Regions from separate parts of the Streptomyces sp. NPDC093085 genome, predicted to be linked through region 3. Evidence: riboswitches for the same ligand, from Rfam matches in the RefSeq annotation. Region 3 holds a riboswitch; each other region holds the start of a gene.
What was found. A riboswitch is a leader RNA that binds a small molecule or an ion and turns the genes downstream of it on or off. The one in region 3 is predicted to bind cyclic di-AMP.

Region 1 (5,438 bases), on a different contig from region 3:
GAGCGCGAAGGCGGCCGGGTACGGCCCGGAGAGCGACGAGGCGCAGGAGATCGCCCGGCGCCACTGCGCGTGGCTCTCGGTGACCATGGAGCCCACCAGGGCCTATGTCATCGGTGTCACGGCCATGTATGTCGAAGATCCACGTTTCGCCGCGAACTATGACAAGTACGGTGAAGGTACGGCTGTGCTCGTGCGGGACGCCATGAAGGTGTACGCCGAGCGCCACCTGACCGGCTGAGAACCTGCGGAGGAGTTACGGAGCCCCACCGGCCGCCACCGGCGGCTCCGTAGCCCGTACGGCCGACGGCGGTCGCCGCCCCGAGCGGTGGCGGCCAGCCTGGAGGGTGTGCGGGTACCGTCCGCAGCCGTCGGCGGACCGGGCAGGAGACGACTGGTGGGGAAGGTCAGGAAGAACGCGGAGCGCCCCGGTGGCGGCGGCGCCGGCGGCCGGGCGTCCGCGGGGTTCCGGGCGGCCGCCGGGTACGTCCGCGACACCGTCCACCGGCGCCGGCGGAACCGGCGCCACCAGCGCCATCTGGTCGAGGAACTCGCCCTGGCCCCGGAAGGGGCGCACAACGGGCTCCCGGAGGGCGCCCCCTACGGGCCCCACGGGCCGCACGGGCTCCTCGCGTACGGGCGGGCCCGCGCCGGCCGCAGGATCGTCCGGGTGCTCCCCGCCCTGGTCATCATCGGCGGGGTGGTCCTGGACGTGGTCACCCCGGCCCGGGTCACCGCGGCGCCGTTCTTCGCCGCCGCCCCGCTGATCGCGGCCCCGTTCTACCCGATGGTGGGCACCCTGCTGGTGGCGGTGTTCTCGCTCGGCGCCGAGACGGGGCTCCGGATCAAGACGGACTCGCTCTACACGGTGACGGCGACCAGCGAACTCCTCACCGTGCTCGTCGTCTCCGCCCTCGCGCTCTACATCAACGGGGTCGTCAGACGGAGCGGCGAACGGCTCGCCTCCGCCAGGATCATCGCGGAGACCGCCCAGCGCGCCGTGCTCCCCCGGCCCGCCGAACGGATCGGCGGGCTCCGGATCGCCGCGCGGTACGAGGCGGCCCAGGAGGGGGCGTTCATCGGCGGTGACCTCTTCGCCGTCCAGGACACCCCCTACGGGGTGCGGCTGGTGGTCGGCGACGTACGGGGCAAGGGTCTTGAGGCGGTCGAGGCGGTCGCCGTGATCATCGGGTCGTTCCGGGAGGCGGCCGAGCAGGAGGGCACCTTGGAGGGGGTCGCGGAGCGGCTGGAGCGCTCGCTGCTGCGGGAGGGCACCCGGCGGGACGGGCTCGACGTCTTCGAGGGGTTCACCACGGCCGTACTGGCGGAGATCCCGCACGGCGAGGGCGTCGTACGGCTGGTCAACCGGGGCCACCCCGAGCCGCTGCTGATGGGGCACGACGGCGCCGTACGGACGCTGGTGCCGAGGGATCCGGCGCTGCCGCTCGGCATGAGCGAACTGGGCGCGTGGCCGGACCGGGCCGAGCAGGCGCCGTACCCCGACGGGGCGACGCTGCTCTTCTACACGGACGGCCTCAGCGAGGCCCGGGACGCCCGTGGCGCCTTCTACGTGCCGCGCGAGCGGCTCGACGGGCGGATCTTCCAGGGGCCCGACGAACTCCTCCAGGCGCTCATCGACGACGTACGGCTCCACACGGGCGGCGGCAGCCAGGACGACATGGCGCTGCTGGCGGTGAGCCGGCCGGCGCGGGGGGAGCCGGAGCGGCGCAGGACGATGCCGATCGTCCCGTAAGGGTGTCCGTGCCGATCGTCCCGTAGGGGTGTCCGTAGGGGTGTCCGTAAGGGGGGCCGTAAGGGGGTACGTAAGAGTCTCCGTGCGGGGCCCCGTACGGGTTCCCGTGAGGGAAGTGTGACGGCGGCTGTCACCCATGGTGACGGGAAGGTGTTCCTCCGTATAGCGCGGAGTCGGGGCGCCGCGTGCGCGTGGTCACGTCACCCGCCCCGAATCCCGTTCAACTCGCCCGAGTGCGCGCTCTTGTGTCCGGGTACGTCCGTTGCGAAGTCGTTAACGATCATCGGGAACAGCTTGGAATAAGGCCCTGGTCTCTATTAACGTTCGATAACGCAGCGCGGTTGTCCCAGCCGTCGCCGAGACGGCACCGTGCGCATGCGCCGAATCCCGCGAGGGAACCGGGGAACCACCAATTGGGGTGAATCGGGAGTTACTTGCCGCCCGCGCGGCAGGGGACATCCGTAGGAGACCTTCCTGCTCCGAACCCGTCAGCTAACCCGGTAGGCGAGAAGGAAGGAAAGGAGCACGCCTCAGTGGCGTCCAACCAGCCTGCCCCCACGGCCACCATCGAAACCCCCGCCTTCGGCAGCGGCGGTGCGAGCCAGGCGCCCGGCACCTGGGGCGAGTGGAACCCCACCGAGGAGTCCATCCAGCCGGTACGCGGCAGGCACCGGGTGGCCAAGCAGCGCAACGGGCTGGCCCGCAGCTCCACCGTCCTCGGCGTCGGCGTCATGGCCGCGGTCGGCGCGGGCGGCATCGCCACCGCCCAGGACAAGCCCGCGGTCTCCATATCCCTCCCCGACGCCATCGCGGACAGCCTCCCCGACGCCAAGTCCCTCCCCGGGATCGGCTCGCTCGGCGGCGAAGAGGCCGGGACCACCGACCCGCTCGCCAACGCGCCGCTGACCTCCGCCGGGCTGACCGTCACGGAGGCCGAGCAGGGCGCCACCGACGCCGGCGAGGCGCTCCGCGCCCGCATCATCCAGCAGGCCGAGCGGCAGCAGGCCAGCGCCGACGCCACGCAGAAGGCGGCGGCCGAGGACGCCGCGGCCGAGAAGGCCGCGAGCCAGGCCAAGGCCCGCCTGAGCGACGCCGAGAAGAAGATCGAGGCGGCGAAGAAGAAGGCCGAGGCCGAGGCGAAGATCAAGGCGGAGCAGGAGCGGCTCGCCAAGCTGGCGGCCAGCTACTCGCTGCCGACCTCCTCGTACACCATCACCTCCACCTTCGGTCAGTCCGGCTCCCTCTGGTCCTCCGGCTACCACACCGGCCTGGACTTCGCCGCGCCCACCGGCACGCCGATCAAGGCGGTCCACAGCGGCACCGTCACCTCGGCCGGCTGGTCGGGCTCGTACGGCTACCGCACGGTCCTGGAGCTGGAGGACGGTACGGAGGTCTGGTACGCGCACCAGTCGTCCCTCGCCGTCAGCGTCGGCCAGAAGGTCTCCACCGGCGATGTCATCGGCCGCGTCGGCGCGACCGGCAATGTCACCGGCCCCCACCTCCACCTGGAGGTCCACACGGCGGGCGGCACGGGCATCGACCCGATGGCCTGGCTCCAGGGCAAGGGCATCAACCCCTGAGCACGCCAGAGCCGTACCCCTACGGGTACGCGCGCGCACTCTGACTCCGAGCCCCCGCCCCTTCCCGGCGGGGGCTCAGTGCGGCCGGTACCGGCGGTACGGGGTGTATCAGTACTGGCGGTACGGGTTGTAGCCGTCGTAGTCGATGTACGGCGGCGGCGCCCATACGCGCCCGGCGGCCCGCGCCGCGTGGGTCAGCGCGGGCCCGGCTATCTCCTTCCGCTCCCACAGATGGTGCAGCAGCTCCTGCTCGCGCTCGACGAAGTCCGGCCCCACCGGGTCCCGCCCGGCCCGGTGGCGCAGGAACGCCAGCGAGGTCGCGAACCCCTCGTACTCCGCGACCGCCCGCGCCGCCGCCGGGCCGTGCGTACGGTTGGCGAAGCCGCGCGCCATCGAGCGCAGCCGCATCGAGGAGAGCGCCACGGGCACGGCGGGGGCCAGCCACCCCGCCGCCGCGTACGCGGGCAGCTCGGCGGCGAGGGTGCGCAGCTCGCGCTGGCGGCTCCAGATCACCAGCCAGGTCACCAGCCCGAAGACCGGCACCATGAAGACCGCGTACACCGCGTAGAAGCCGAACGGGCCGAAGAGCGAAGCCGAGCCGTTCCACAGCGCGTGCATGCCCATCGCGAACAGCAGGCCCAGCGGCGGCAGCACCACGCGCCGGAACTTCTGGCGCCGCGCGGCCATCGCCGCCAGGCCGAAGCCGATCCCGGTCGCCGCGGTGAAGAGCGGGTGCGCGAACGGCGACATCACCACCCGTACGAAGAAGGTCGCGGCCGTCACCGAGTTCAGCCCCGCGTACCCCCGGCTCTGGTCCTCCCCGTAGGCGCTGCCCAGATAGAGGATGTTCTCCGTGAAGGCGAAGCCGGTGGCGCTGAACCCCGCGATCACCACCCCGTCGACCAGCCCCGTGAAGCTCCTCCTGCGGAAGAGGAAGACCAGCAGTATCGCGGTGGCCTTCGCGCTCTCCTCCACGACCGGCGCTATCACCGTGGCGCCCAGCGACTCCGCGCCGACCGGGTCGGCGGTGGCGGTGGCTATCCACTCCGTCGCGAAGGAGTTGGCGATGATCGCCACCAGCGCCGCCGCGAAGGCGCCCCAGGCGAAGGCGAAGAGCAGATTCGTCCACGGGCCCGGCTCGACCCGGTCCAGCCAGCGGAACGACGCCGTCAGCAGGGGTACGGGCAGAACGGCGAGCCCGAGCCCCACCAGGAAGCCCTGCGGGCCGGTCTGCTCCCGTACGAGCGCGAGGATCACCAGGGCGCAGAGCGCCAGCACGAGGACGACCGCCGCGATCCGGGCCGTCCGGCTCCGCCAGAGCGCCCGCGCCGGGCGGTACCGCCTGCGCGCCGGCTCGGGCACCGCGCTCCACAGGTCGCCGTGGCGCTCCTGCTGCTCGTAGACCGGGATGGCCGGGTGGGCGTGGGCACGCGGGGGCGCGGGCTCGTGCGCGGGCTGCCACGCGGGCCGGTCGAGGCGTTGCTGGGGCGGTTCTGACACCTGATGACCCTAGCGAGGGGCACTGACACCTGACCATGGCGCGAGGGGCACCACCAGGTCACACCGGTTCCGGCGCCCTCCGGAAGAGGAGGTCGTGCACGGCGTGCCCCTTGTCGAGCCCCTGGCCCTCGAACCGGGTCAGCGGCCGGAAGGCGGGCCGGGGCGCGTAACCGCCGCCGGGGCCGTCCCCGGGCACCGTGTTCTCGTACGCCGGGTGCGCGGTCAGCTCGGCGAGCATCTGCTCGGCGTACGGCTCCCAGTCGGTCGCGCAGTGGAGCACGGCCCCGGGCTTCAGCCGGGTCGCGGCCAGCGTCAGGAACTCCGGCTGGATCAGCCGGCGCTTGTGGTGGCGCTTCTTGGGCCACGGATCGGGGAAGAAGACACGGAGCCCGTCCAGCGACGCTTCGGGCAGCATCTCGCGGAGCAGGATGATCGCGTCGCCGTTGGCCACCCGGAGGTTGGTCAGCCCGTTCTCCTCGGCGAGCCGGAGGAGATTGCCCTGGCCGGGGGTGTGCACATCGACCGCGAGGATGCCGGTGGCCGGGTCGGCGGCGGCCATCCGGGCCGTCGCCTCGCCCATCCCGAAGCCGATCTCCAGGACGACCGGC
Region 2 (5,438 bases), 760 kb from region 3:
GCGGCCGGGCCGGGCCGCCCCGAGCGGGGAGCCGCGCCCCGCCCCGCCCGCTTCCGACGATATTCATTTTGCCTGGGAGGGGGCCCTCCGGAGAGACTGCGACGAGCCGGTACGTACCGGCTCGTCCCCTCCGAAAGCAGCCCTGAACCCCCCATGAGCACTCCAGCACCACCCCCCACCACTCCCCCGGCCGCCCCCTCGGCCCCGGCCGACGGGCCCGGCGCGTCCGGCGAGCCGCTGGCCGGCGGGCTCAAGCAGCGCCACCTCACCATGCTCGGGCTCGGCGGGGTGATCGGCGCCGGGCTCTTCGTCGGCTCGGGCGCCGGGATCGCGGTGGCCGGGCCCGGGATCGTCGTCTCGTATCTGATCGCGGGCGGGCTCGCGATGTGCGTGATGCGGATGCTCGGCGAGATGTCGACGGCGATGCCCGCCTCGGGCTCGTTCTCCGTCCACGCCGAGCGGGCGCTCGGCCGCTGGGCCGGGTTCAGCGTGGGGTGGCTGTACTGGTTCCTGCTGGTCGTCGTGCTCGCCGTGGAGGCCACCGGCGCGGCCACGATCGCCCACGGCTGGCTGCCCTCGGTACCGCAGTGGGGGTGGGTGCTGATCTTCATGCTGGTGTTCACCGGGGCGAACCTCGCCGCCGTGAAGAACTTCGGCGAGTTCGAGTTCTCCTTCGCGGCACTGAAGGTCTTCGCGATCGTCGCGTTCCTGGTCCTCGGGGTGCTCGCGATCCTCGGTGTCCTCCCCGACACCCACTCCGCCGGTCCGGCCAACCTCACCGGCCACGGCGGCTTCCTGCCGAACGGCTGGCAGGGCGTCATCTCCGGGGTGCTCGCCGTGGTCTTCGCCTTCGGCGGTCTGGAGGTCGTCACGATCGCGGCGGCCGAGTCCGACGACCCGGTGCGCTCGGTGGCCCGCGCGGTACGGAGCGCGGTCGTCCGGATCCTCTTCTTCTACGTGGGGTCGATGGCGGTGATCGTGACCGTGCTGCCGTGGACGGCGCAGCGGGCCGGGCTCAGCCCCTATGTCACCGTGCTGGACGCGATCGGGATCCCGTCGGCGGGGCAGGTGATGAACATCGTGGTGTTCGTGGCGCTGCTCTCGGCGCTCAACGCCAACCTCTACGGCTCCTCGCGGATGATCTTCTCGCTGGCGGAGCGCGGGGAGGCGCCGAGGGGGCTGACCCGGGTGAGCGGCGCGGGCGTGCCCCGGCGCGCGGTGCTGGCGTCGGTGGCGTTCGGGTTCGTCTCGGTCCTGCTCAACCTGGAGTGGCCCGATTCGATCTTCCTCTACCTGCTCAACGCGGTCGGCGCGGTGCTGCTCTTCGTCTGGGCGATGATCGCGGCGTCCCAGCTCCGGCTCCGCCCCCGGTTCGAGCGGGAGGCCCCGGAGCGGCTGACCCTGCGGATGTGGCTCTTCCCGGGGCTGACCTGGCTCACGCTGGGTGTGATCGCGGTGGTGGTCGTCCTGATGCTGACGGACGACGTGGCCCGCCCCCAGCTCCTGTGGTCGCTGGGCGCGACGGCGCTGGTGCTGATGGTGGCGGGGATACGGGAGGTACGCGCGCGGCGCGGGTGACCCGTCGCGCCGTACGTACCGCAGGCACGGCACGCACAGCACGCACGGCACGCACGGCACATGCCTCGGCCCCGCCGCCCATGACGGGTGGCGGGGCCGAGGCATATGTGACGTTACAGAGCGATATGTCCGGCCTGCGGTCTCGGGGCCGGAACGCGTCCGGCCTAGTAGGGGCCGTTCACGTTGTCGATCGAGCCGTACCGCGCGGCGGCGTAGTTGCACGCGGCGGTGATGTTGGCGACCGGGTCGTAGGCGTCGTACGCCGTGCCGGGCACGTGGTACGCCTGGAACGTCGGGGCGATGACCTGGAGCAGCCCCTTGGACGGGACGCCGTTCTGGGCGTTGATGTCCCAGTTGTTGATCGCGTACGGGTTGCCGGAGGACTCCCGCATGATGTTGCGGTGGATGCCCTCGTAGCTGCCGGGGATCCCGTGCTGGGCCATGACGTCCAGCGACTCGCGGATCCAGCCGTCCAGGTTGTTGCTGTAGGTCTTGGCGACGACCTCGGTGGCGACAGCCGTCTTGGCGGACGCGGCGCTCTTCCCGGCGCCGGAGGTGGCCTTGCCGAGGGTGAGCTTCAGGCCGGGCTGGACGAGGGACGGGTTGGAGCCGATGGCGGCCCGGTTGTCCTCGTACAGCTTCTGCCAGCCGCCGCTGAGCGAGTGCGCCTTGGCGATCTTGGAGAGCGAGTCGCCGTACACCACGACATAGGTCGCGGGGGTGGACTCCGTGGACTCCGGGGAGGCGGTGACGGCGGCGGGAACGGTGGCCCGCGCGGCGGAGGTCTCCGCCGTGACGGGCGCCGCCTGGGCGGCACCGGCGGACACCAGCGGAAGCGCGGCGAGCGCGGCGCCCCCGGTGCCCAGCGCGACCACGCGTCGGACGATCGAGCCGGTTCTGGAACGGCGGTGCTTGGCGTTTCTGGGCACGACGAATTCCCTCTCCGTCGCCTGCGAGGTGAGCTGTCGGGTTCGGGCTGGAGATGCCCGGCCACGCGGTCGCGCGACTTCACCCCTAGCCGCTCCGGAATTCCGGACCGGCGTACTACCTGGGTCCCCCGCTCCTGCCTGCTGACGGATTAGGTGTCGGGTCGATATCCGGACAGCGGCAGGATTGGGCGGTCCATCCGGATGGACGAGAACGTAAGCGAGATGCCAGGACCGCACAAGTTCCGCCTTCTCGGCTTATTCCCCCCATCGGAACGGCTCCGGGAACTCAACTTTCCTCCCCCACGAGAGAAAGCACCCCCACCGGCCGGACCCGCCCACCATCGCCCACGTGACACACGTCACGAATACATCGGACTTATCGGACCCTCAAAGCGCTACAGAGAGCGCAAGTTACCCCCAAAAGCCTCTACGCACCTTTACCGGCAAATACCACCAAAACGCCCTTAAGGGGCACTTCGCCACTCCGTGATCTGCCCGGGAATTCCCGGCACGCCCTCAACTGCGCACCACGGAAAGGAATGCGCCAGCCGGAGCGGATGAATACACCCGCCGGCCACCTTTCCTGACGCCCCGTCCGTGATCGCGGAATTCGCGTTCCGGGAATACGGAACAGCCGTCCGGCACCCGCGTACCGCACTTTTCACGCCAGAGAACGGCGCCTCAGGGTGAGCCATGATGACGCGTCATCGCCCCTCTGCCACGGTGCTGTCAACACCACGTGCGAGCGGCCGGGACGAGAGCCGGCGCCGCGTCGGTATCACTGTCGGGGGGACAGATGATCGAGACACTTTTCCGCGCGGAGGACCATCCGGCACCGGAGAGATTCGAGCGCTGGCGTGAGATGGCCTGCGCGAGCCACGCACCCACGAGAATCAGCTCCGAGCACGCCGAAGACTTCCGGGGGAACCTTCAGGCGGTGGGTCTCGGCCCGGTGACGGTGACCGTGGCGGGGTGCACGTCGCTCGTCAGCGACCGTACGCCGAAGATGGTCCGGCACTCCGATCCGGAGCAGTACAACCTCAGTTACACCCGGAGCGGACAGGCGGGCGCCGTCCAGTCCGGGCGCGAGGCGGACCTGCCCGCCGGCAGCCTGGTGCTCACCTCCACCTCCCATCCCCTCCACGGCCGGATGGGCCCGGACGGGGACGGCACCACCACGATGGTCCAGGCGCTCTTCCCCCGGGCCATGCTGCGGCTTCCCGCCGGCCAGGGGGACTCGCTGCTCGCCGTGGCGTTACCCGGCCGGAGCGGGATCGGCGGGCTGCTGAGCCGCTTCCTCGTCGGGCTCACCACCGACCCGACCCGCTACGGCCCGGCGGACGCCGCGCGGATCGGCGGGGTCACCATCGATCTGGTGAGCGCGCTCCTCGGCCACCACCTCGGGGCGGAGACGCCGCCCGAGGCCGCCCCGGACGTGCTGCTCCTCAAGGTCCGCGCGTACATCCACCGGCACCTGGGGGACCCGGACCTCACCCCCGCCCGGATCGCCGCGGCCCACCACATCTCCACCCGCACCCTGCACCGGCTCTTCCACGGTCAGGACACCACGGTCTCCGGCTGGATCAGGAGGCAGCGCCTCGACCGGGCCCGCCGGGATCTCGCCGATCCCTCGCTGCGGGCCCGGCCCATCCACGCCATCGCCACCACCTGGGGCTTCACCCACGCGGCCGACTTCACCCGGGCGTTCCGCACCGGCCACGGCATGCCGCCGAGCGAGTACCGCCACCGGGCGCTGCCCGTAGGGGATTGACATCCTCGCTGCCCTGAAGGACGGCGATTCCCGCCTACCGCGCCGTTGAAGGCTGCGGTGTCGGGTGGGTTCCTGCTTCGCCGCGCGGTGCCGGGACGAGTTCCGGTCTTACCCGCGCTCCACAGGCTGACACGGCCAGTCCGGCCGCCTTCGCGACGTTGACCGCCGCGTTGATGTCCCGGTCCAGGACCGACCCGCACGCCCCACACGTCCACACACGGACGTGCAGCGGCTTCGGGCCGTCCTTCACGCCGCACTGCGAGCACACCTGGGAGGTCGGCTCGAAGCGGCCGATCTTCACGAAGGTGCGCCCGTACCGTGCGGCCTTGTACTCCAGCATGTTCACGAACGCCGACCATCCGGCGTCGTGGACGGACTTGGCCAGGCGCGTGCGGGCGAGGCCCTTCACCGCCAGGTCCTCCACGGCGACCGCTTGGTTCTCGCGGATCAGCTTCGTGGAGAGCTGGTGGTGGAACTCGCGGCGTGCGTCGGCCACCTTCGCGTGTGCGCGGGCGACCTTGATCCGGGCCTTGTTCCGGTTGCTGGAGCCCTTCTCCTTGCGGGAGAGGGCGCGCTGTGCCTTCTTCAGGCGCTTCTCGGCGCGGCGCAGGAAGCGCGGGCTGTCGACCTTCGTCCCGTCGGAGAGGACCGCGAAGTGCCCGAGCCCGAGATCGATGCCCAGCTCGGGTGTGACCTCGGGAAGGACTTCCTCCGGGCCGGCCCCCACGACGAAGCTCGCGAAGTACCTGCCCGCGCTGTCCTTGACTACCGTCACCGTCGACGGCACGGAGGGCAGCGTCCGCGACCACTTCACCTTGACGTCGCCGATCTTCGGCAGGCGCAGCTTCCCGCCGGTCGTGATCGACCAGCGGGCGTTCGCGGTGAACCGGACCGACTGCCGGGTGTCCCGTTTCGACTTGTACCGGGGTGCGCCCATGCGGGGGCGCTTGCCCCTGAGCCCGTCGAAGAAGTTCCGGTACGCGGCGTCCAGGTCGCGGAGGGACTGCTGGAGGACGACCGCCGAGACCTCGCCGAGCCAGGCCCGTTCCGGGGTGTTCTTCGCCTCGGTGATGAGCTGCTTCGACAGGTCCCCGGCCTTCGGGAACGGCATGCCTTCGCTGCGGGCGGTCTCCCGAGCGCGGAGCCCGTCGTTGTAGACC
Region 3 (5,438 bases):
TCCTGCGACTACGACTGTCCGTACTGCCCCTTCGCCAAGCGGCGCGACAGCCCCGAGCGGCTCCGCGCCGACCGGGCCGCCCTGGAGCGGTTCACCGGCTGGGCCGCAGCGAGCGAGGACCGGCTCTCCGTGCTCTTCACCCCCTGGGGCGAGGGCCTGGTCCGCTCCTGGTACCGGAAGGCGCTCACCGACCTGTCCCGGCTCCCACATGTCCGCCGGGTGGCCATCCAGACCAATCTGAGCTTCCGCACCGGATGGCTGGACGGCGCCGACCCCGCCAAGCTCGCCCTGTGGTGCACATACCACCCGGGGCAGACGCCGTACGACCGCTTCCTGGCGAAGGCGCGCGAACTCACGGAGCGCTCGGTCCGGTTCAGTGTGGGCGTCGTCGGCCTCGACGCGCATCTGGAGCAGGCGCGCCGGCTCCGCGCCGAACTGCCCCCGCACGTCTATCTCTGGATCAACGCGGCCGAGGGGCACACGTACACGGACGAGGAGGCCGCCCGCTGGACGGAGCTGGACCCGCTCTTCCCGTACAGCCGCCATCCGCACCGCTCGGCCGGGCTGCCCTGCCGGACCGGCGAGTCGGTGATCTCGGTGGACGGCGAGGGTACGGTGCGGCGCTGCCACTTCGTCCCGGCCGAACTGGGAAACCTCTACGACGGCTCGTACCGCCGCGCGCTCGCGCCCCGGCCCTGCCCGCTCGCGGTCTGCGACTGCCATATCGGCTACGTCCACCTGGAGTCGCTGCCGCTGTACGACGTCTTCGCGGGCGGCGTCCTGGAACGCGTCCCGGCCGGGTTCCCGGCCGGCTCTCCGACAGGCACGGGCCCGGGTCCGGGCGCCCCGCCCGGCGCCCCGGCGGGCACTCGTCTCCGGATCACGCCCCGCTGAGCGCCGCCCGGCCCCGCCCCGTCAGCCGTGGTCGAGCGGGAGAAGGTCCGGACGTTTTGCCTCCACATGGTCGCCAGAGGACTCGCCGCGCAGCCTCCGCCCGATCCAGGGCACCAGGTACTCGCGCGCCCAGTGGATGTCGTCGCGCCGCACTTCGAGGGTGCCGCGCGGCGGCAGCGGCGGCCACGGCTGGTCCGGGTCGGCCGGTACGTCGACGCCCAGCACCTGCCCGGCGCGGAGCGCGACCCGGGTGTGCCCCTCGGGCGAGAGGTGGAGCCGGTCGTCGTCCCAGGCCCTCCGGTCCTGGACGGTCCTGAGGGACCAGAGGTCGAGCACGGGGCAGCCGTACCGGTCGGCGATGGCCCGGGTGTGCTCGTTGAACGTGGCGATCTTGCCCCGCAGATGGCGCAGTACCGGCACGCCCCGGGTGTCGAACCCGGTGGCGAGCATGACCGTGCCGACGGCGCCGGTGAGTTCGGCGACGGCCCGCTCGAAGCGCTCGGCGACATCGTCGGGGTCGGTGCCGGGGCGGAGGATGTCGTTGCCGCCCGCGCAGAAGGTCACCAGGTCCGGGGCGAGTTCCCGGGCCCGGGGGATCTGCTCCTCGACGATCTGGTCGAGGAGTCTGCCCCGTACGGCGAGGTTGGCGTAGCGGAAGTCCCCGTGCACCGGGTCCGCGTCCGCGCCGGGCGCCGGGAGCCGGTCGGCGAGGAGGACCGCGAGCCGGTCCGCCCAGCCGACGAAGCGCCCGTCGGGCCCCGGATCCCCCACGCCCTCCGTGAAGCTGTCGCCTATCGCCGCGTACGACGCGAACACGGTGTCGTGCCCCGTCCTCGCTCTGCCCGCTCTGCTGCCGCTCGCTCTCGATTCATCTGCCACAACCGGGAATTTTCCCCCTGGTGATGTGACCTACGCGACCGTAGGCGGGGGTTGACGCGGGGTGAGAAAGAACATTGCCCGTTCTCCCCGGAACCGGGAATACCGGGAGCGACGGGAGATGCGGGAAGGCCGGCGGACGGGAACGACGCCGCCCGGCACCTGCCGAGGTGCCGGGCGGCGTCCTGAAAAGTGCCGGTCAGACGGAGACGCCCTGCTGCCGGAGGAAGGCCAGCGGGTCCACGTCCGAGCCGTAATCGGGGCCGGTGCGGATCTCGAAGTGCAGGTGCGGTCCGGTCACATTGCCGGTGGCGCCGGAGAGCCCTATCTGCTGACCGGTGGAGACGGTCTGGCCGGCCGAGACGGAGAGCTGGGAGAGGTGCGCGTACTGCGAGTACATGCCGTTGTCGTGCCGGATGACGACCTGGTTGCCGTACGCGCCGCCCCACCCGGCGGTCACGACGGTGCCCGCGCCGACCGCCTTGACGGTGGTGCCGGAGGAGGCCACGAAGTCCACGCCGGTGTGGTAGCCGCTGGACCAGTTGGAGCCCGAGGCGCGGTACGGGGTGCCGATCCCGACGCCGTCCACCGGCAGGGTGAAGGCGGCGGTGGAGCGCTGCGACGAGGAGTCCGCCGAGCCCGACGTGTTCGACGAGGTGGCCGGTCCGGACGACGCGGAAGTCTTCGCGGAGCCTCCGGAGTTCGAAGACCTGGTGGGCTCCGACTGCTTCGCGCTCTCCGCCGGGCGCGCCGGCGCGGCGGGCTTCTCGGGGGTGGCGGAGCGTGCGAGCCCGGCGGACGACTGCGAGCGGGCGGTCGCCTTCGCGCCGATGGTGAGCTTCAGGCCGGGGTGGATCAGCCCCGGATCGGCCCCCACGGCCTGCCGGTTGTCCTCGTACAGCCGCTGCCAGCCGCCCTGGACATGCTGCTCGTCGGCGATCTTGGCGAGGTAGTCCCCGGCGACCACGGAGTAGGTCCGTACGGTGGTGGTGGCCGTCCGGGACACCTGGGTCGCGGAGGCCGCCTCCGTCCCGGCGGGCGCCGCCCGGAACGCGGCCGGGGCGGTGTGCGCGGCGGGCGCGGTCTCCGGTACGGCGGCGGGTGCGGCCGGCTGCGCCGCGTGGGCGCCGGTGGCGCCGATGAGCGGCAGGGCGATGGCGGCGCCGCCGGTGGACGCGGCGAAGAACCGGCGGGAGAACGGATGGGACTTGGGGCGGCGGTGCTTGCCCTTCGCGGACATGTCGCGTTCCTCTCCGGCGCCTGCGAGGTGAGCTGTCGGGTTCGGGCTGGAGTTGCCCGGCCGCGCGTGGTGCGCGACTTCACCCCGAGCCGTCCCCGGTGCCGGGGCACCGGAACGGCGTACTACCTGGGTCCCCCGCTCCTGCCACGCGTGAAGTGTTCGGATGGATGGTGGTCCCCGGGGCGGCGGCAGGATTCGGCGTTCCGCCCGGATTGCTGGTGAACGTAGGCGAGTGCGACGGCCGGAACAAGCCATCCCTGTTCCCTGGACAAGGCGCGCTCCCCGCCGGTCCGTCGTCACCCGAAGATCGCCCGTCACCCTGTGTGGAGGCGGCGCTTCAATTCCCTTTCGAGTTCGCCTTTCCCTTTCGCCCCACCGCCACGGAACGTCACGGATATGATCCTGCTCACCACACGCCCCCCATCTCCCCCGGGAACGGGGCAGGTTGTGCGCAATCACCCAAGACGGACAGGTGATGATTTAGGCGTTTTATTCCCTCCCGACGGGTCAGCACCCCGGCCCCCTCGGTCGTCCCTCGGCCCCATGGGACGGCGCGTCCCCATGTCGTAGGGTCGGGACCGACGCCGCCGGCGAGCAGCGCCGACGGCAGAAGACCCGGAGGAGCAGGCGTGACGCAGCAGTCGCCGCAGGTCCCGGCCACCGAGCCCGAGCTGTCCGGAGTGCGCAACTTCCGCGATGTCGGCGGGCTGCCGACGGTGGACGGGGGGCGGATACGGTACGGGGCGCTCTACCGCAGCGGGCATCTCGCCCGGGCGACCGCCGACGACTCCGCCTTTCTCTCCGGTCTCGGACTGCACACCGTTTTCGACTTCCGGAATTCCGCCGATATCAAGCTCGACGGCGAGGATGTGGAACTCGCGGGCGTACGCAACGTGAACATTCCGCTCTCCGATCCGGCCGAGGGCGCCGAGTTCTGGCACATGGTCCGGAACGGCGATCTCGCGACCCTCCGCTCGCTTCTCTCGGACGGCGCCGCGGCGGCCCGGATGACCGCCTCGTACCGCACGATCGTGACCGGGCGCACGGCCGAACACGGCCGGCTGCTGCACGCGCTCGCCGAGGACAGCGTGCCCGCGCTGCTGCACTGCGCTGCGGGCAAGGACCGGGCGGGGATCTCCGTCGCCGTGGTGCTGCTCGCGGTCGGGGCCGAGCGGGACGCGATCGAGGCGGACTACCTCAAGTCGAACGACCCGCACCGCCGTTACACCTTCCACCGGGGCGACGGGGTGGCCGACGAGGTGCCGGCGGAGGCGGCCGAACTGCTCGGCCCGCTCTTCGACGCCCGGGCCGGCTATCTGGCGGCGGCCTTCGAGACCATCGAGCGGAACTGGGGCTCGGCCGACCGGTATCTCTCCGAGGGCCTGGGGCTGGCGCCCGCCACCCGCGAGCGGCTGCGCGCTCGTCTGGTCGACACCGGCACGGCCTGACGCCCCCGCCCCGGGCGCTACTCGCCGACGGTGAAGAGGAGGTAGAGGAAGGCCGCGAAGACATGGCCGGCGATCAGATAGACGAAGAGCCGGATCACCAGCCCGCGCGGGAACTTCCGCTCCTCGTCCATGACCGGCCCGGGACCGTCCGCAGGCGCTCCCACCGGCGGTTCCGCCGGCGGCTCGGTCCGTGGTTCCGGGTGCGGTGTCGGGGGCATGGCGGATCTCTCTCCATGGTCGTCGGGGTCGGATCGGGGTCGGGGCCGGGTCAGAAGGGGTGGGCCGAGTCGCCGACACAGAGATCGGCGGACGGGCTCTGGAGCAGGGTGTGGACGAAGAGCAGCCCGGCCCCCTCGGGTCCCGCCGCGCCCATCCGGTGCGGGGTGAGGGAGTCGAAGTGCGCGCTGTCCCCGGGGCCGAGCAGATACGTGGTGTCGCCCAGGCTCAGCCGGAGCCGCCCGTCGAGTACGTACAGCCACTCCTCGCCCGGGTGGACCCGGACCAGCTCGCCCTGGGCCGCTCCGTACGGCACTTCGAGACGGAGCGGCTGCATGGCCCGCCCGGCGCCGCCGGCCTGCTGGTACGTCCAGCCGTCGGCCTCCACGGGCTCCGCCCGGCTGCCCCGGATGATGGGCTGCCGCTCCGGCGGGACCTCGCCGAGGAGCTCGGAGACGGTCGTCCCGTAGATCCGGGCGAGCCCCAGCAGCATGGGGAGCGAGGGGTGCCGGTGGCCCGTCTCCAGCCGGGAGAGATGGGCGGGCGAGAGCCCGGCGCGCCGCGCGGCGGCCTCCAGGGTGAGCCGCCGGCCACGGCGCAGTGCGCGCAGGCGGGGCGCGATGTCCGGCACCTGGTCGGGCAGTTCGTCGGCCGACTCTCCGGCAGCGGGTGGGCTCATAGGACTATTGCGCCAGACGCTTTCCTCCAGGGCAAATTTCTTGCCCTGGAGGCACAGTGGACCGTCGGGGATCGGCCAACTCCCC
Region 4 (5,438 bases), on a different contig from region 3:
GCTATCTGGCCGACCTTATTCACCGTAAGAGAGAGAATCCGGGCGACGACCTGATCTCCGGGCTGATCCGGGCGAGCGATCACGGCGAGCATTTGTCCGAGAACGAAGCCGCGGCCATGGCCTTTATCATTCTGTTCGCCGGATTTGAGACGACGGTGAATCTCATCGGTAATGGCATGCACACGCTCATAAGAAATCCGGCGCAGAGGGAGCGGCTCCAGCGCTCCCTCGCGGCCGGCGAGACCGGGCTGCTGGCGACGGGCGTCGAGGAACTGCTCCGCTACGACGGGCCGGTGGAGATGGCCACCTGGCGTTACGCGACCGAGCCGCTGACGCTCGGCGGACAGCGGATCGCGGCGGGTGACCCCGTACTCGTGGTGCTGGCGGCGGCCGACCGCGACCCGGCGCGCTTTTCGGACGCCGACACCCTCGACCTCGCCCGGAGTGACAATCAGCACCTCGGCTACGGGCACGGCATCCACTACTGCCTCGGCGCGCCGCTCGCCCGCCTGGAGGGGCGCACCGCGCTCGCCACCCTGCTGACCCGTCTCCCCGATGTGCGGCTTTCGGAAGATGTTTCCGATTTGCGCTGGCGGGGCGGGCTCATCATGCGGGGATTGCGCACACTTCCGGTGCGATTCACGCCATTGTCCGGCCGATAATTTCCTGACGCATCGTCAATGCTGTGACTTTTGCGTGATCTCCGCTGCATCGACTTGTGACAAGCGTTCGAGTAACGCTACGTTCACGTCGACCCGGCAACACCATGCCGGAGTTGAATGAACAGTCACACGGAAGGCAACCGCATGTCCGGGAACGGCCGACACCGTCGACCTCGTCAGGCCCCTGCTCTTCTCGTCGCCGCCGGGGTGGCCGGATCCGCGATCGCGATCCCGTTGCTCGGCGCCGGCGCCGCGAACGCCGCGGACAACTCCACCTGGGACAGCGTGGCCGAGTGCGAGAGCGGCGGCGCCTGGAGCGCCGATCTCGGCAACGGGTTCTACGGCGGGCTCCAGATGTCCCAGGAGACCTGGGAGTCCTTCGGGGGCGCGGAGTTCGCCGCCCGCCCCGACCTCGCCAGCCGGTCGCAGCAGATAGTGGTCGCCGAGAAGGTGCTCGCCGCCCAGGGCGCGCAGGCGTGGGGAAGCTGCGCCACCGTCTCCGGGCTGCTCGGCTCGGTCGGCGGCGCGGTCTCCGACGCCCTGGACGGGAAGAAGGGCTCGGGCTCCCAGTCCCCCTCGGCCGACCCCTCCGCCTCCACCTCGCCCTCCGGTGACGCCTCGACAGGCACGGGCAGCGGTACGGGCACGGGCAGCGGTACGGACGGCACGGAGCCCTCCGGGACGGCCACCACCCCGGCCCCCGGACCGACCGGTTCCGCTTCCGGTGCGGAGGAGTCCGAAGGGAAGGACGGCTCGGGCAAGCACCGCGGCCAGGCCGCCGACGAGAGCGCCACGCCGGGCGACGGGTCGTACGGGCGCGACGACGACAGCCGTGCCTCGCGCGACGCGGGCGGCGGGCGGGACGCCGGCTCGGTCGCTGCGGGCGTGGAGCGCGAGGTGGAGCGCGTCGCCAACACGGTCGGCAACCACCTCTCGCTGGCGACGGGTGGTCAGAAGGTCTCCGGCGGCTGGGTCTGACCGGCCCCCGCGTCTCTCCTCTTCCCTGATCCCAGGTCCCCTTCACGGTCCCGTACGGGCCCGGTCCGCACCCCCAGGAGGGGCGGGCCGGGCCCGTATCCGTATCCGCGGAAGGGGTCACGGCGGCTCCGTGGCCGTCTCCGAACGCGCTCGCCCGGGCGGGCCCGGGTGCCGCCCGCCGGCAGCCCCGCCGGCAGCCCCGCCGGCACCCCGCCGGCGCCCCGACCGCGCCCGGGCGGCACCCGACCCCGCCCGGGCGGCACCCGACCGCGCCCGGGCGGCACCCGGCGGCCTCCGGGCGGCACCCGGCGGCCTCCGGGCGCGCGCCGGGCCGCCCTCCGTCCGGCCTCCCTGTGCGCCCGACCGGTACGCCCGTCCGGGGACGGAGCGCGGGCGCGGCTGCCTGGCGTACCCGGCGTACGGCCCGGCCGGCCCCGGCGGCCCGGCCGGCGACGCCCTTTGAACGCTGCCCCGTTGACGCCGTCGCCGCCGCGTCCGTCCTGGCCAGAGCCTTCGATCCGGCCCCGGGACGCGGTCAATTGGCTCCTGTATGTCCCCTTCTGGGCAAGTGAGACAAGGGTCTCTTTGCCGCAACTCGGGCTGTTCGCCCCGCCGGTTGGGCCAACCCGCCTCTCACCTGCGGAAACGTATTGTCCGTCGGAGGAGGTAAGGGCGTTTTATGCCGGATGTGCTTCTTTGAACAACCGCCAGGGCTGTGATTACGGTCTGAACCGCTCGCACCGCGGGCCTCCTCGACCGTCACGCCGAATCCTGCCGTCGGCCGGGGGGAGTAGTCGTCGCTTCAAGCGCCGAAGGCAGGAGCGGGGGACCCATTGGTTCTTCGCCGGGCCCGGTCGTCGAGAGACGTCCGGCGTCCGGCTCGGGGTGAAGCCGTGTGTGCGAGCACACGGCCGGGCGACTCCTTGGCCCGAACCCGACAGCTCACCTCGTAGGCGTCGGTGAGGAGATGTGTTCCATGCTGCTGCGTTCCGGTCAGTCCAAGCACCGCCGCCCGTCCAAGGCCGTTCGCTACGTGACGTTCGCCGGCATCACCGGTGCCGCCGTCGCCGCCCCCCTGCTCGGCGCCTCCGCGGCCTCCGCCGCCACCGCCTCCGAGTGGGACCAGGTGGCCCAGTGCGAGTCCGGCGGCAACTGGGCGATCAACACGGGCAACGGCTTCTACGGCGGCCTCCAGTTCACCAGCTCCACCTGGGCCGCGTACGGCGGCACCGCCTACGCCGCCCGCGCCGACCAGGCCTCCAAGTCCCAGCAGATAGCCGTCGCCGAGAAGGTCCTCGCGGGCCAGGGCAAGGGCGCCTGGCCGAGCTGTGGCGTCAACCTCTCGGGCGCCTCGTACAACGGCGGCTCGTCCGGCTCCGGCTCCGGTTCCGGCTCCGCAAGCTCCGGCAACTCCTCGGGCTCCGGCTACTCCGGCACCCAGAAGTCCACGAAGTCGCAGAACTACCAGAACTCCCAGAAGTCCCAGGGTTCCCAGAGCTACACCCCGAGCCAGCGCTCCACGCGCGACGCCGCCCAGCCGGCCTCCCGCGACCGGAGCCGCCCCTTCACCATCAAGAAGGGCGACGGCGAGTACACGGTCAAGTCCGGCGACAGCCTCTCGAAGATCGCCCTCGACCAGAAGGTCAAGGGCGGCTGGAAGAAGATCTTCGACCTCAACAAGGACATCGTCCGTGACGCCGATGTCATCTACCCGGGTCAGCGGCTCCACCTGAGCTGACCCCTCCCGCCGGCCCGGCGCGTCACCCCCGGACGTGCCGGGCCGGGCCCCACCGGGGAGACGCCGCATCGCGGGCCTGTCCGGACGACAGGCCCGCGTCTTACGGGGCGGGCACGGGCTGGTCCACCGCCCGGAGCCGGTTAGGCTCATGGCGCAAGGCCAAAGAGACCCTGCACCACGCGTCACATCCCAGAAGGAGATGCTCGTGCCGTCCATCGACGTCGTCGTAGCCCGGGAAATCCTGGACTCCCGAGGCAACCCCACGGTCGAGGTCGAGGTCGGCCTCGACGACGGCAGCACCGGCCGTGCTGCCGTTCCCTCCGGTGCCTCCACCGGTGCGTTCGAGGCCGTAGAACTCCGTGACGGGGACGCCGGCCGCTACCTGGGCAAGGGAGTGGAGAAGGCCGTCCTCGCCGTCATCGAACAGATCGGCCCCGAGCTGGTCGGGTACGACGCCACCGAGCAGCGCCTGATCGACCAGGCGATGATCGACCTGGACGCCACGGAGAACAAGGGCTCGCTCGGCGCCAACGCCATCCTCGGCGTCTCGCTCGCCGTCGCGCACGCCGCCTCCGAGGCCTCCGACCTCCCGCTCTTCCGCTACCTGGGCGGCCCGAACGCGCACCTGCTGCCCGTTCCGATGATGAACATCCTGAACGGCGGCTCGCACGCCGACTCGAATGTCGACATCCAGGAGTTCATGATCGCACCGATCGGCGCGGAGTCCTTCTCCGAGGCGCTGCGCTGGGGCGCCGAGGTCTACCACACGCTGAAGAAGGTCCTGAAGCAGAAGGGCCTCTCCACCGGACTGGGCGACGAGGGCGGCTTCGCGCCGAACCTGGAGTCCAACCGCGCCGCGCTCGACCTCATCCTCGAAGCGATCAACGAGGCGGGGTACGTCCCCGGCCGTGACATCGCGCTCGCGCTCGACGTCGCCGCGTCCGAGTTCTACAAGGACGGCTCCTACGAGTTCGAGGGCAAGACGCGCTCGGCCGCCGAGATGACCGAGTACTACGAGGAGCTGGTCGCCTCCTACCCGCTCGTCTCCATCGAGGACCCGCTCTTCGAGGACGACTGGGACGGCTGGAAGATCATCACCGACAAGCTGGGCGCCAAGGTCCAGATCGTCGGCGACGACCTCTTCGTCACCAACCCCGAGCGCCTCGCCCGGGGCATCGAGGAGGGCTCGGCCAACGCGCTGCTCGTCAAGGTCAACCAGATCGGCTCGCTCACCGAGACCCTGGACGCGGTCGAGCTGGCCCAGCGCAACGGCTTCAAGTGCATGATGTCCCACCGCTCCGGCGAGACCGAGGACGTCACCATCGCCGACCTCGCGGTGGCCGTGAACTGCGGCCAGATCAAGACCGGCGCCCCGGCCCGCTCGGACCGCGTCGCCAAGTACAACCAGCTCCTGCGCATCGAGGAGATCCTCGACGACGCGGCGGTGTACGCGGGCCGCAGCGCCTTCCCGCGGTTTCGCTCTGCGAACAATTAAGAGGATGCGCTCTGCGAACGATTAAGAGGATGCGCTCCGCGAACAACTAAGGGGATGCGTTCCGCATAACTCCGCGTAACCCGGAGGCGTGCGGCGTCCGTCCCCCTCGTCCTGGCGGCCCGTCCGCCCGTCGTCCGTACGTCCCCGGCCGCGGTCCCGTACCGTATCCGGGGACGTCCGTACGAGAGGGACGTGCCGCCCGTACGAGAAGTACATACGTACGGGCGGGATACGACCGGACACGAGACAGCGGAGGCGGGCCATGGCCGGGAACCGGGACCGGTTCTCCACCTCGACCAGGCTGCGGCTGCTCGGCGAGCAGACCGCCGCCCGGGTCTACCGCTCGCAGAACCGCCGCCAGGACCGCCGCTCCCGGCTCACCGGCCGGGCGGCCTTCCTCGCGCTGGTCGTCTGCACCCTGGTGGTGGCGCTGGCGTATCCGATGCGGGAGTACGTCTCCCAGCGGAACCAGATCGCCGAGCAGGAGCGGCTGAGCCAGGAGGCCCAGCGCCGGGTGGAGGAGTTGCGCGACGAGAAGGCGCGGCTCCAGGACGACGCGTACATC

Region 1: another riboswitch for cyclic di-AMP. It lies ahead of AB0O07_RS32765 (M23 family metallopeptidase); the one in region 3 lies ahead of AB0O07_RS04040 (LysM peptidoglycan-binding domain-containing M23 family metallopeptidase).
Region 2: another riboswitch for cyclic di-AMP. It lies ahead of AB0O07_RS00990 (transglycosylase SLT domain-containing protein); the one in region 3 lies ahead of AB0O07_RS04040 (LysM peptidoglycan-binding domain-containing M23 family metallopeptidase).
Region 4: another riboswitch for cyclic di-AMP. It lies ahead of AB0O07_RS21130 (transglycosylase family protein); the one in region 3 lies ahead of AB0O07_RS04040 (LysM peptidoglycan-binding domain-containing M23 family metallopeptidase).

Annotation. Positions count from the first base shown of each region.
Region 1 is NZ_JBFBFB010000018.1:17,135-22,572, reverse strand. Features, by position in the region: gene AB0O07_RS32775 (TipAS antibiotic-recognition domain-containing protein) at 1-238, shown strand, start outside; gene AB0O07_RS32770 (PP2C family protein-serine/threonine phosphatase) at 659-1,750, shown strand; cyclic di-AMP (ydaO/yuaA leader) riboswitch at 2,119-2,272, shown strand; gene AB0O07_RS32765 (M23 family metallopeptidase) at 2,317-3,330, shown strand; gene AB0O07_RS32760 (PrsW family intramembrane metalloprotease) at 3,439-4,704, opposite strand; gene trmB (tRNA (guanosine(46)-N7)-methyltransferase TrmB) at 4,889-5,438, opposite strand, start outside.
Region 2 is NZ_JBFBFB010000001.1:223,904-229,341, reverse strand. Features, by position in the region: gene AB0O07_RS00995 (amino acid permease) at 271-1,578, shown strand; gene AB0O07_RS00990 (transglycosylase SLT domain-containing protein) at 1,743-2,507, opposite strand; cyclic di-AMP (ydaO/yuaA leader) riboswitch at 2,511-2,673, opposite strand; gene AB0O07_RS00985 (helix-turn-helix domain-containing protein) at 3,304-4,278, shown strand; gene AB0O07_RS00980 (RNA-guided endonuclease TnpB family protein) at 4,313-5,438, opposite strand, start outside.
Region 3 is NZ_JBFBFB010000001.1:979,903-985,340, reverse strand. Features, by position in the region: gene AB0O07_RS04050 (STM4011 family radical SAM protein) at 1-894, shown strand, start outside; gene AB0O07_RS04045 (SGNH/GDSL hydrolase family protein) at 916-1,710, opposite strand; gene AB0O07_RS04040 (LysM peptidoglycan-binding domain-containing M23 family metallopeptidase) at 1,970-3,010, opposite strand; cyclic di-AMP (ydaO/yuaA leader) riboswitch at 3,015-3,178, opposite strand; gene AB0O07_RS04035 (tyrosine-protein phosphatase) at 3,640-4,458, shown strand; gene AB0O07_RS04030 (DUF6126 family protein) at 4,476-4,589, opposite strand; gene AB0O07_RS04025 (XRE family transcriptional regulator) at 4,727-5,353, opposite strand.
Region 4 is NZ_JBFBFB010000007.1:104,951-110,388, reverse strand. Features, by position in the region: gene AB0O07_RS21140 (cytochrome P450) at 1-662, shown strand, start outside; gene AB0O07_RS21135 (transglycosylase family protein) at 807-1,640, shown strand; cyclic di-AMP (ydaO/yuaA leader) riboswitch at 2,438-2,611, shown strand; gene AB0O07_RS21130 (transglycosylase family protein) at 2,620-3,378, shown strand; gene eno (phosphopyruvate hydratase) at 3,578-4,873, shown strand; gene AB0O07_RS21120 (septum formation initiator family protein) at 5,136-5,438, shown strand, end outside.